3 regions of the Streptomyces sp. NPDC087901 genome follow, and region 1 is predicted to be linked to each of the others. Evidence: riboswitches for the same ligand, from Rfam matches in the RefSeq annotation. Region 1 holds a riboswitch; each other region holds the start of a gene.

Region 1 (4,165 bases):
GCGGAATGCCTATTCTTTGTATACGGCGCAATTGTTAATGCCGGCCGCTCGGTGTGTTTACGGCATGTTGCGAGGTCCTCACCCGGGCGGGGCGGACCGCAGCGGCATCCGGCCGGCCGGGGCGGCGCAGCCGGTACGCGGTGGTGGCCCGCTCGGCATGCTGGGCGGCCAGGGACCTCGCCCTCTCCGCGTCACCGCGCGCCACGGCGTCCACGATCGCTCCGTGCTCGGCCCACGAATCGGCCGGACGGGCCGGGTGCTCGACCACGTACATCCAGGCGGTCTTGTGCCGGAGCTGGGTGAGCATCGCGATCAGGCCGGGACTGCCGGAGGCCTGCGCGAGCGTCTCGTGGAACCAGCCGCCCAGGGAGCGCAGATCGTCGCCCTCCCCCCTGCGGGCCCGCTCCTGACCGAGCCTGACCAGGCCGCGCAGCACCTTGAGGTGCGGGTCCGTGCGACGGTGGGCGGCCCGGGCCGCACCGAGCGGCTCCAGGAGCATCCGGACCTCCAGGAGGTCGGCGGCCTCCTGCTCGGTGGGCTCGGCGACGCAGGCTCCGGCGTGCCTGCGGGTGACCACGAACCCCTCGGACTCCAGGGTGCGCAGCGCTTCCCGCACCGGGACCCGGGAGACCCCGTAACGGCGCGCGAGCACCTCCTCGGTGAGTCGGCTGCCGCGCTCGAAGACACCCAAGACGATGTCTTCACGGATTGCCGTGCATACCGAATGCGCCGGAATGCGCATGTCCGAACCTCCGCCTTAATCCCCGCGAAACGCGGCCGATCGACGCCTGTCCTGTGACTCTATTGCAATGCGGTCGCATTTCCGACGGCGGGTGGAAATTCATGAATATCTTTTGGTCACCGGCCGTTCGGGAACGACCGGCGCGGAACGGCGCGGCATGCCGACACACAGCGAAGGCCCCGGCGTGATGCCGGGGCCTTCGTCGGTGTCCTGGGGTCGGTCAGACGGTGACGCCGTGGGCGCGCAGGTAGGCGACCGGGTCCATGTCGGAGCCGTACGAGGGTGTGGTCCGGGCCTCGAAGTGGAGGTGCGGGCCGGTCGAGTTCCCGGTGGAGCCGGAGAGGCCGATCTGCTGTCCGCCGCCGACACTCTGACCGACGGACACACCGATCGAGGAGAGGTGGCCGTACTGGGTGTACGTGCCGTCCGTCATCCGCAGCACGATGTTGTTGCCGTACGCGCCGCCCCAGCCGGCCTCGACGACCGTGCCGGCGCCGACGGCGACGACGGAGCTGCCGGACGCGGCGTGGAAGTCGATGCCGGAGTGGCTGCCGGAGGACCAGAGCGAGCCGCTGGACTTGTAGCCGGTGCTCACGTACGAACCGGCGACAGGAAGCTGGAAGTAACCGAGCCTGGCGCGCTCGGCGGAACGGGCGGCGCGGGAGGCGCTCTCGCGGGCCTCCTCGGCGCGGGCGGCGGCCTTCGCCTTCGCGGCCGCCTTGGCCTTGGCCTTCGCCTTGAGCTCCGCCTTCTTCTTCGCCTCGGCCTTCTTCTTGGCCGCCTCGGCCTTGGCCTTCTTCTCCGCGACGTCGGCCTGGTGCCGCTGCGCGTCCGCCTGTGCTTCGATCCGGTCGGCGAGGACGTTCTCGATGGCGATGACCTGGGTGAGGCCGGTCTCGCTGACGGCGGGGGTCTCGGTGTCCGCGGCGAGGGCCGGGGAGGCCAGTCCGCCGATGACGCCGGTGGTGGCCAGAGTCGCGATGCCGACGGCCTTCGCGCCGGTGCGCGTCAGGCGGCTCGGGGCACGGTGCTTCCCGGTGGCACGGGTGAACGCCATGAAGTGGCTGGTTCCTTTCCTTCCTTCTCGCCTACCGGGTTAGCTGACGGGTTCGGAGCAGGAAGGTCTCCTACGGATCCCCCGGCCTCGTACGAGGCTCAGGCATCCGATTCACCCCAGGGACTGCGTGGGTCCCCGGCTCCCCAGGCTCGCGCCTGACGGGGACTCGGCGATGACTGTCCGGTACGTCGCGGATGCGGCATACGAGTGACGGACAGCGGAGCCGACGCTAAGCGGGGTCACTTCCCCACACCAAACGGACAGGCCATTTTGTAGCGCATCCCACAGGGCAGACGGGCAACCTCTCCCGCAAAGCAGACAAAACGGAAGGCCCTCACGGAGGCAGCTCCGTCAGGGCCTTCCGTTTGCCCCGGTATCAGGTGAAGTAGCCGGTCGGCTCAGCCGGCCACGACCGACACCTCGCCGATGCCGAGCGCCCGGACGGGCTCGGCGATCTGCGCCGCGTCACCGACCAGAACCGTGACCAGCCGGTCCTGCGGGAAGGCGTTGACCACGGCCGCGGTCGCCTCGACGGTGCCGGTCTCCGCGAGGCGCGCGTACAGGTGCGCCTGGTAGTCGTCCGGGAGATGCTGCTCGACCTGGTCGGCGAGGGTGCCCGCGACCGAGGCCGCCGTCTCGAACTTGAGCGGGGCGACACCCACGAGGTTCTGCACGGCCGTCTCGCGCTCGGCGTCCGTCAGTCCTTCGGCCGCCAGGGTCCGCAGGACCGTCCACAGGTCCTGCAGCGCCGGGCCGGTGGACTCCGTGTCCACGGAACCGCTGATGGCGAGCATCGCGGCGCCCGTCGCCCCGGAGGCGGAGTCCGGGGCCGAGGAGCGCAGCACCTGGGCGAAGGCCCGCACGCCGTAGGTGTAGCCCTTCTCCTCGCGCAGCACCCGGTCGAGCCGGGAGGTGAGCGTGCCTCCCAGGCAGTACGTGCCGAGCACCTGCGCCGGCCAGACGCTGTCGTGCCGGTCGGCGCCGATGCGGCCGATCAGCAGCTGGGTCTGCACCGCGCCGGGGCGGTCCACGATCACCACCCGGCCCGCGTCGTCGGCGGTGATCGGCGGGACGGGGCGGGGCTCGGCGGTGTTGCCCGACCAGTCGCCGACGGTGTCGGCGAGCAGGGCGTCCAGGTCGATGCCCGTGAGGTCGCCGACAACCACAGCGGTCGCGGTCGACGGGCGGACGTGGGCGTCGTAGAAGGCGCGCACGGCGGCGGAGTCGATCCGTGCCACGGTCTCCTCGGTGCCCTGGCGGGGACGCGACATGCGGGCCGTGGCCGGGAAGAGCTCCTTCGAGAGCTGCTTGGCGGCGCGCCGGGCGGGGTTGGCCTGCTCGTGCGGGATCTCGTCCAGCCGGTTGCCCACCAGCCGCTCGACCTCGCTGTCGGCGAAGGCCGGCGCCCGCAGGGCCTCGGAGACCAGGCCGAGCGCCTTGGCGAGCCGGGAGGCCGGAACCTCCAGGGAGACCCGGACACCGGGGTGGTCGGCGTGGGCGTCGAGCGTGGCTCCGCACCGTTCCAGCTCGGCGGCGAACTCCTCGGCACTGTGCTTGTCGGTGCCCTCGGACAGGGCGCGCGACATGATCGTGGCGACCCCGTCCAGGCCCTCGGGCTCGGCGTCCAGCGGGGCGTCGAGGAAGATCTCGACCGCCACGACCTGCTGGCCGGGGCGGTGGCAGCGCAGCACGGTGAGCCCGTTGGGCAGGGAGCCGCGCTCAGGCGCGGGGAAGGCCCAGGGCCTGGCCACGCCTGGGGCGGGCTGCGGGTGGTACTCCATCGAAACTCCAGTCGCGGCAGCGTCGGTCACTTGTCCGCTCCTTCGTGCGCGTCGGTGTCGGTGTCGGCGGCATCCGCCTCTTCGGCGGCCTCGGCGGGCTCGAGCGGCTCGTAGACCAGCACCGCCCGGTTGTCGGGCCGCAGCTGGGCCCTGGCGGCAGCCTTGACCTCCTCCGCGGTGACATCGAGCACCCGGTGCACAGCGGTCAGGGCGAGCTGCGGGTCACCGAACAGCACAGCGAACCGGCACAGTTCATCGGCACGGCCCGCGACCGTACCGAGACGGTCCAGCCACTCGCGCTCCAACTGAGCCTGAGCCCGCTCCATTTCCTCCGGTGTGGGCCCCTCCTCGGCGAACCGGGCCAGCTCCTCGTCGACCGCGGTCTCGATCTGCGGCACCTCGACACCACCGGACGTCTTGACGTCCAGCCAGCCGAGCGAGGGTGCGCCCGCGAGCCGCAGCAGCCCGAATCCGGCCGCGACGGCCGTCCTGTCGCGACGGACCAGGCGGTTGTGCAGCCGGGACGACTCGCCGCCGCCCAGCACCGTCAGAGCGAGGTCCGCGGCGTCGCACTCCCGGGTGCCG
Region 2 (4,165 bases), on a different contig from region 1:
CGACCACGGTGAGCACCTGACGGAGAACGAGGCCGCAGCGATGGCCTTTATCATCCTATTTGCCGGATTTGAGACCACGGTGAATTTGATCGGCAACGGTGTCCACACCCTGTTGGGTCACCCCGAGCAACGTGCGCAGCTCCAGCGTTCCCTGGCCGCGGGGGAGACAGGGCTGTTGGCCACGGGTGTCGAGGAACTGCTGCGGTACGACGGTCCGGTGGAGATGGCGACCTGGCGGTACGCCACCGAGCCGCTGACGATCGGCGGACAGCGGGTGGCCGAGGGCGACCCGGTACTCGTCGTGCTGGCGGCCGCCGACCGGGACCCGGAACGCTTCGGCGGACCGGACACGCTGGACCTCTCACGGCGTGACAATCAGCACCTCGGTTACGGTCACGGGATCCACTACTGCCTGGGAGCGCCGCTCGCCCGGCTGGAGGGGCAGGCCGCCCTCGCCACGCTCCTGAAACGCCTTCCGGACCTGCGACTTGCGGGAGAACCTGCCGATTTGCGGTGGCGTGGTGGGCTCATCATGCGTGGACTGCGCACGCTGCCGGTGGAGTTCACCCCGGGGCCGGTGTCCGGTGAAGGTGACACTCTGTCAACTCTGTGACTTTCACGTGATCTCTGCTGCATCGACTTGTGACACACGTTCGAGTCCCGCTAGGTTCACCGTTCGACTCACCAGTCACTCGTCAGTCACACGGAAGGCATCCCCATGGGCTCCGCGAACGGCAGACACCGTCGCCCTCGGCAGGCACCCGCGATCATCGTCGCCGCAGGCGTGACCGGCTCGGCCATCGCCATCCCGCTGCTCGGTGCGGCAGGTGCGCACGCCGCCGACGCCTCGACCTGGGACCGGGTGGCCGAGTGCGAGAGCGGCGGCATGTGGAGCGCCGACCTCGGCAACGGCTACTACGGCGGCCTGCAGTTCTCGCAGGAGGTCTGGAAGTCGTACGGCGGTGACTCGTACGCGGAGCGCGCGGACCTCGCCAGCCGCTCGCAGCAGATCGCCGTGGCGGAGAAGGTCCTGGAGGACCAGGGCCCGAAGGCATGGCCCAGCTGTGCGGTCATCTCGGGCCTCGTCGTGGACAGTGGCCTGCCGGGTGTCGACCCGGGCAGCGCCGCGTCCGACGACCCCGCCGGCAGCACGGACCCGTCCGAGGGCGGCGACCCCTCCGGGGACACCACCGCGTCGGACGACGCGTCCTCGGACGCGACGACGCCGGCGGACGGGGCCACGGACGACGCGGAGGGCGGGAGCGGGAAGCCGGACGCGTCCGCATCGCCGTCGGCCACGCCCTCCGCCACACCCTCCACGTCGCCCTCGGGTGCTGCCTCCGGCGCCGGGGAGGGCACCTCCGGGGGGCAGGAGAAGGCCGGCAAGCACCGGGGTGCTCCGGCCCCCGAGGGGACCCGGAGCGGCGGCAGCGACCGGGATGCGGGACGGCACGCCTCGCGAGGTGACGGTGACGCACGCGACACCGGTGCCCCGGCATCTGACGGCACGTACACCGTCCGTGCCGGCGACAACCTCTGGTCGATTGCTGATGCACAGAAGCTGCCCGGTGGCTGGACCGGGCTGTATGAGGCCAACAAGGCGGAGGTGGGCTCCGATCCGGACCTCATCCTGCCTGGCCAGAGCCTTGATCTCGGCGTGAAGGCCGAGTGAGAGCGGTCTGATGATCAGCTGAAAACACCCCAAAAGTTAGGGTAGTTAAGAGGCCTATGTCCCACTTTTGACCAAGTGAGACATGGGTCTCTTCGTGTGAACTGGCGTGTCTTGTCCGGGAGGTCCCGCCGCATCCGTTCCCACCTGCGCAAACGGTGCTTCTTCGGATGCAAGGAAGGGCTGTTTCTCCGGTATGTCCATCTTTGGATATGAGGGGTGGGTGTGTTTACGGTCGGAACCGCTCGCACCGCGGGCCCCGTCGACCGTCACGCCGAATCCTGCCGTCGGTCGAAGGGAACAGACGCGTAAAGCGCCGTAGGCAGGAGCGGGGGACCCAGGTAAGCGCCGGGCCCGATCGTCGCAAGACGCATCAGGACCGGCTTGGGGTGAAGTCGTGCGCTAGGACGTGCGACCGGGCAACTCACTTGGCCCGAACCCGACAGCTCACCTCGCAGGCGTCGGTGAGGAGAAGTCTCGATGCTGCTCAACAGCAAGGGCAACAAGCACCGTCGCCCGTCCAAGGCCGTCCGTATCGCCACGCTCGCCGGTGTCGCCGGTGCAGCCATCGCCGTGCCCCTGATGGGTGCCACCGGCGCCTCCGCCGCCTCCGTGTCCACGTGGGACGCCGTCGCCCAGTGCGAGTCCGGTGGCAACTGGTCCATCAACACCGGCAACGGCTACTACGGCGGCCTGCAGTTCTCGCAGTCCAGCTGGGCCGCCGCCGGCGGTACCCAGTACGCGGCCCGCGCCGACCTGGCCACCAAGGCCCAGCAGATCGCCGTCGCCGAGAAGCTCCTCGACCTGCAGGGTCCGGGTGCCTGGGCCTGCGCCGGCGCCGGCAACCTGAGCAACGACGGTGTCGACCCGGGTGTCGACACCGGCTCCTCCGCCACCAAGACCGAGACCGCCCCCAAGGCCGAAGCCGCCCCGAAGCAGGAGTCGGCGCCGGTCCAGCAGGCCGAGCCGAAGAAGGCCGAGCGCACCGAGGCCCCCTCCACCAACCGTTCGGACCGCTCGGCCGCCCCCAAGGCCAAGTCGAAGACCGTCACCACCCCGACCGGCAAGAAGGTCGAGAAGGGTGACGGCGAGTACAAGGTCGTCACCGGTGACTCCCTGAGCAAGATCGCCGCCGACCACAAGGTCAAGGGCGGCTGGGAGCAGCTCTTCAAGCTGAACAAGGACATCGTCACGGACGCCGACCTGATCTACCCGGGTCAGCAGCTCCACCTGACGAAGTAGTCGCGATCTCTCCTCGCTGAATCACTCCGGCCGCCCCGGCCCGGTGCGCATCTTCCCCCCGTGCGTGCCGGGCCGGGGTCGGCCGGTTTCGGCGTGATCGTTCAACTGTTGTAGTTACTCGTCAGTAAAATTCTGGCCCTTTGTCCCGCTGTGCTCGCTCTTGAGTCCTTTTTCGTCCCAGGGGACGGGCGGTCGGCCGGTTGAGGCGGCCCGGCCGGTTAGGCTCTTGTCGCAAGGCCAAAGCGACCCTGCACCACCAGCGTCATATCCCAGAAGGAGATGCCTCGTGCCGTCCATCGACGTCGTCGTAGCCAGGGAAATCCTCGACTCCCGCGGAAACCCCACGGTCGAGGTCGAGGTCGGCCTCGACGACGGCAGCACGGGCCGTGCTGCTGTTCCGTCCGGCGCCTCCACCGGTGCGTTCGAGGCCATTGAGCTTCGTGACGGAGACCCCAACCGCTACCACGGCAAGGGCGTCGAGAAGGCCGTCCTCGCCGTGATCGAGCAGATCGGCCCGGAGCTCGTCGGTTACGACGCGACCGAGCAGCGGCTGATCGACCAGGCGATGTTCGACCTGGACGCCACGGAGAACAAGGGCTCGCTCGGCGCCAACGCCATCCTCGGCGTCTCGCTCGCCGTGGCCCACGCCGCTTCCGAGGCATCGGACCTGCCGCTGTTCCGCTACCTCGGTGGCCCGAACGCGCACCTGCTGCCCGTCCCGATGATGAACATCCTCAACGGTGGGTCGCACGCCGACTCCAACGTGGACATCCAGGAGTTCATGATCGCCCCGATCGGCGCGGAGTCCTTCTCCGAGGCCCTGCGCTGGGGCGCCGAGGTCTACCACACGCTGAAGAAGGTCCTGAAGACCAAGGGCCTGTCCACCGGTCTCGGTGACGAGGGCGGCTTCGCGCCGAACCTGGAGTCGAACCGCGCCGCGCTCGACCTCATCGTCGAGGCCATCAAGGAAGCCGGCTACGCCCCGGGCAAGGACATCGCGCTCGCGCTCGACGTCGCCGCCTCGGAGTTCTACAAGGACGGCAAGTACGAGTTCGAGGGCAAGTCCCGCTCGGCCGCCGAGATGACCGAGTACTACGAGGAGCTCGTCTCCGCGTACCCGCTGGTCTCCATCGAGGACCCGCTGTACGAGGACGACTGGGCCGGCTGGAAGGTCATCACCGACAAGATCGGCGCCAAGGTGCAGATCGTCGGCGACGACCTCTTCGTCACCAACCCGGAGCGCCTGGCCCGCGG
Region 3 (4,165 bases), on a different contig from region 1:
GGAACAGGATGCCGCCGACGGGTCCTGGACGAGGAGGTCCAGGCGGTGGGCGCGGCGGCGGATGTCCTCCAGCGTGAGGCCCAGTGCCAGAAGACTGCGAATGACGCGGACGCGGGCCACCTCGGCGCAACCGTACTCACGCTGACCGGATGAGGTGCGTGGCGCCACTCCCAGCAGGCCGCGGGCTTCGTACAGGCGCAGCGCGCGGGGTGTGGTTCCTGACGCCGCCGCTGCCTCACCGATCCGCATGCCCGCTCCGCCCTGTCCTACAACTCCACGATCGTCGCCCCGAAGGAGCGGCCCGCGATCAGTCCGGGCAACGCCCCCGGGGCTTGCTCCATTCCCTGGACCGGGGTGTACGGGAACCGGATCTGCCCCGCCCGCAGCCAGTCTCCGAGGCGGGCCTCCCATTCCGCCTCGACATCCGGGTGGTCCCCGCCGCTGTAGCCGGCGATCGTGATGCCGCGGGTCAGCAAGCGGTAGGTGTCGAGCACGGCCGGCGCGCTCCCGCCCGCCCGGTCCGGGGACAGCTGCCCGTCCAACGCGCCCACAAGGGCGAACCGGGCGCCCCGGTTCGCCGCGTGGACGGCGGCCGTCAACTGCTCGCCACCCACGGTGTCCAGGACGACGTCGATGCCGTCCGGCGCCGCCTCGGCGAGTTGACCCTCGAGCGGGGCCGCCCCGCGCAGCACGGTGGCGTCGTAGCCGAGTTCCCGCTCCAGCCGCTCGGCCTTGTCCGGTGAACCGGTGCTGCCGATCACCCGGGCGGCACCGAGCAGCCGGGCGATCTGGCCCGCCATGGTGCCCACAGCGCCCGCGGCGCCGGTCACGAACACGGTGTCGCCTTCCCGGACACCGGCCAGCCGGGTCAGTGCGCCGTAGGCCGAGGAGCCCTGGGCGAGATGGGCCACCGGGTCGGACAGGGCGCCGTCCAGCAGGCGGCACTCAGCGGCGGCAGGCGTCGCGTACTCCCGCCAGCCCTGGAGGTGCAGCACCAGCCGGCCCTTCTCCAGCGGCCCGTCGGTCACTTCGCCGATCGCGGGGCCGAACAGGGTGTCGCCGGGGTGCAGCGGCGGCAGCGGGACATCGCGTGTCTCACCCCCGATGAGGGTGCGCAAGCCCGGGAAGACGAGGAAGTGGGTGTTGCGGACCAGTACCTGGCCGGCCTCGGGACGGGGGACGGGCGCCTCTGCCAGAGTGAAGTCGCCGGTGACCGGCAGTCCATCGGGGCGGCGGGCAAGGCGGACAAGACGATGCGTCGTGTTCATGGCCGGACGCTAAGCCCTGACCCATGGGTCAGGGGCAAGGGCCGGCATCAGGGCGGTTTCCGCACACCGGCCGGTCACCTCCCCTGCCGGCCGGTGCCCCCACACTTGCGCGCACCAGGAAAAAGCGGCACGTGGCGAAGGCGAACCGGACACGGAGTGATGACCGCCCCGTGTCCGGCACCCACAGGTGAAGACGCGAGTCAGCCCGGCCGCACGCTCCCGTAGATCGGCATGTAGAAGATCGACTCCTCGCGCACGTTCGCCCCCGGCTTCGGCGCGTGGATCATCATGCCGTCGCCCTTGTAGATGCCGACGTGGCTGATGTCGTCGTAGAAGAAGACCAGGTCCCCCGGCTGCAGATCCGCCGTGGCGATCCGGGTACCGACGTTCACCTGGTCCCAGGTGGTCCGCGGAATGTCGACGCCCGCCGCCTTCCAGGCCGCCTGGGTGAGCCCCGAGCAGTCGTACGAGGCCGGGCCGGTCGCCCCCCAGACGTACGGCTTGCCGAGCTGCGCCCTGGCGAACGCCATCACCTTCTCGGCCTTGGTCGAGGCGTCGGTGTCCGAGCCCGAGCCGGTGCCGGTGCCCGTGCCGCTCCCGGTGTCCGTACCGCTTCCGGTGCCGGCCTCCTTGGCGGCCTCCTCGGCCTTGCGGGCGGCCTCGGCCTTGGCGGCGGCCTGCTTCTTCGCCAGTTCCGCGGCCTTGCGCTCGGCCTCCGCCTCCTTCTTGCGCTCCAGCTCCGCCAGGCGCGCCTTCTCCTCGGCGGTCAGCTTCGACAGCAGGCTGCGGGCCTCGGACAGCTTCGTCTGGACGTTCTGCTTGCTGGTGCGCAGCGTCGCCTGCGACTCGGTGAGCGTCTCCAGGCTCGCCACGGCTTCGGCCCGCTGCTTGGACGCCTTCGCCTGCTGCGTACGGAAGTCCGACACGGCGCTCGTCTGGCGCTCGGTCATCCGGTCCATGAGGTGGGTCTGGTCGAAGAACGACTGCGGGTCGTCGGCCAGGAAGAATGTGGCGGTCGGAGCGAGGGCGCCGCCACGGTACTGGGCGGCGGCATACGTGCCGAGTGTCCTGCGGGCCTCGTTCAGCTTCTCGGTGCGCCGGGCGACATCGTCCAGCAGGGTGTCCACCTTGGAGCGCTGCTTGGTCGTCGCCTCCTTCGCCTGGTTGTACTGCTGGGTCGCGGAGCCCACCTGGCGGTAGAGGTCGTCGACCTTTTTCTGCACGTCCTCGATGCTGGGCTTGGGGGCCGGGGCGGCCAGTGCGCTCTGCGTGGACAGCAGAGTCACCGACGCCAGCGCGGCCGTCGTGAGCCCGACGGCGGGGCCGGTGTTGCGCACCAGGGTGCGCGGTTTGCGATGCGACGCCAAGGCCGGCATCTCCTTCCGTGGACCGCCTACCGGGTTAGCTGTCGGGTTCGGGCGGAACGGAAGGCTGCCCTACGGTCCTGGTGGGGGATTCGGACCGATTCACCCCGGTGATGCGTGTGGGTCCCCGGTTCCGGACTCCTGATGCGGAGCCCGAATTCGGCGTGGACGCCCGCTCGGCGTGGATCGCCTCTGGGGGTTCGGGCCGCCCGAACGAGCACGCTAGCCAACTCATGGTGCCGCTGTGAAGGTTGATGTTCGATATGCCCGATACATTTTCGTGACCTCGACGGATCGGGGCGCTGCGGAGCAGGTGGGGCCGTAATTCCCCCACTCCGTGCGGTCCACTGCTAGCTCTGTGTGCCCGGTCGTGAGTGCGTGGTTGGTCACTCGGGCCCGGAGTGTCAGTGCGCACGCCTAGACTCGGGAGGCGATGAGCAGCCTCTTTGACGACAGTTTCCTGGCCGGCCTCCAGCACACGGAGGAAGGGCCCCCACCGCCCCCCGAGGGCTCCGCACCCGAAGCGGTGCCGGAGGACCTCTTCGCGGGCGTTTTCGACGGCCCCCCGCCGCCCCGCGACGCGTACTACCGCGACGGGGCCCACCGCCCCGTCGTCGACGCCGCCGCGCTGCTCGACGGGCTGAACACCGAGCAGCGCGCAGCCGTCGTGCACGCCGGGTCCCCGCTGCTCATCGTCGCCGGTGCCGGTTCGGGCAAGACCCGTGTACTGACCCACCGCATCGCCCACCTGCTGGCCGAGCGCGGGGTGCACCCGGGCCAGATCCTGGCGATCACCTTCACCAACAAGGCCGCGGGCGAGATGAAGGAGCGCGTCGAGCAGCTCGTCGGGCCGCGGGCCAACGCCATGTGGGTCATGACCTTCCACAGCGCGTGCGTGCGGATCCTGCGCCGCGAGTCGAAGCGGCTCGGCTTCACCTCGTCGTTCTCGATCTACGACGCCGCCGACTCCAAGCGCCTCATGGCCCTGGTCTGCCGCGATCTCGACCTCGACCCGAAGCGCTTCCCGCCGAAGTCGTTCACGGCGAAGGTCTCCAACCTGAAGAACGAGCTGATCGACGAGGAGACCTTCGCCGGTCAGGCCGCGGACGGCTTCGAGAAGACCCTCGCCCAGGCCTACGCGCTGTACCAGTCCCGGCTGCGCGAGGCCAACGCCCTGGACTTCGACGACATCATCATGACGACGGTGCACCTGCTCCAGGCGTTCCCCGACGTCGCCGAGCACTACCGCCGCCGCTTCCGGCACGTCATGGTCGACGAGTACCAGGACACCAACCACGCGCAGTACACCCTCGTACGCGAGCTCGTGGGCCCGGCGGGCGAGGCCGACGCCCCGGGAGAGCTGTGCGTCGTGGGTGACGCGGACCAGTCGATCTACGCCTTCCGCGGCGCGACCATCCGCAACATCCTTCAGTTCGAGGAGGACTACCCGGACGCGACGACGATCATGCTGGAGCAGAACTACCGCTCCACGCAGACGATCCTGTCCGCGGCCAACGCCGTCATCGAGCGCAA

What was found. A riboswitch is a leader RNA that binds a small molecule or an ion and turns the genes downstream of it on or off. The one in region 1 is predicted to bind cyclic di-AMP.
Positions count from the first base shown of each region.
Region 2: linked by a shared signal. The riboswitch ahead of ACIOEW_RS23615 (transglycosylase family protein) and the one ahead of ACIOEW_RS29200 (M23 family metallopeptidase) in region 1 are both predicted to bind cyclic di-AMP.
Region 3: linked by a shared signal. The riboswitch ahead of ACIOEW_RS11335 (NlpC/P60 family protein) and the one ahead of ACIOEW_RS29200 (M23 family metallopeptidase) in region 1 are both predicted to bind cyclic di-AMP.

Region 1 covers NZ_JBIUUC010000011.1:136,045-140,209, reverse strand. Annotated here, with positions in the region: gene ACIOEW_RS29205 (GntR family transcriptional regulator) at 35-742, opposite strand; gene ACIOEW_RS29200 (M23 family metallopeptidase) at 963-1,799, opposite strand; cyclic di-AMP (ydaO/yuaA leader) riboswitch at 1,813-1,981, opposite strand; gene ACIOEW_RS29195 (M16 family metallopeptidase) at 2,198-3,580, opposite strand; gene ACIOEW_RS29190 (pitrilysin family protein) at 3,607-4,165, opposite strand, start outside.
Region 2 covers NZ_JBIUUC010000007.1:343,125-347,289, forward strand. Annotated here, with positions in the region: gene ACIOEW_RS23605 (cytochrome P450) at 1-613, shown strand, start outside; gene ACIOEW_RS23610 (transglycosylase family protein) at 719-1,672, shown strand; cyclic di-AMP (ydaO/yuaA leader) riboswitch at 1,974-2,145, shown strand; gene ACIOEW_RS23615 (transglycosylase family protein) at 2,150-2,911, shown strand; gene eno (phosphopyruvate hydratase) at 3,198-4,165, shown strand, end outside.
Region 3 covers NZ_JBIUUC010000003.1:396,030-400,194, reverse strand. Annotated here, with positions in the region: gene ACIOEW_RS11345 (MerR family transcriptional regulator) at 1-249, opposite strand, end outside; gene ACIOEW_RS11340 (MDR family NADP-dependent oxidoreductase) at 267-1,268, opposite strand; gene ACIOEW_RS11335 (NlpC/P60 family protein) at 1,469-2,644, opposite strand; cyclic di-AMP (ydaO/yuaA leader) riboswitch at 2,643-2,807, opposite strand; gene pcrA (DNA helicase PcrA) at 3,066-4,165, shown strand, end outside.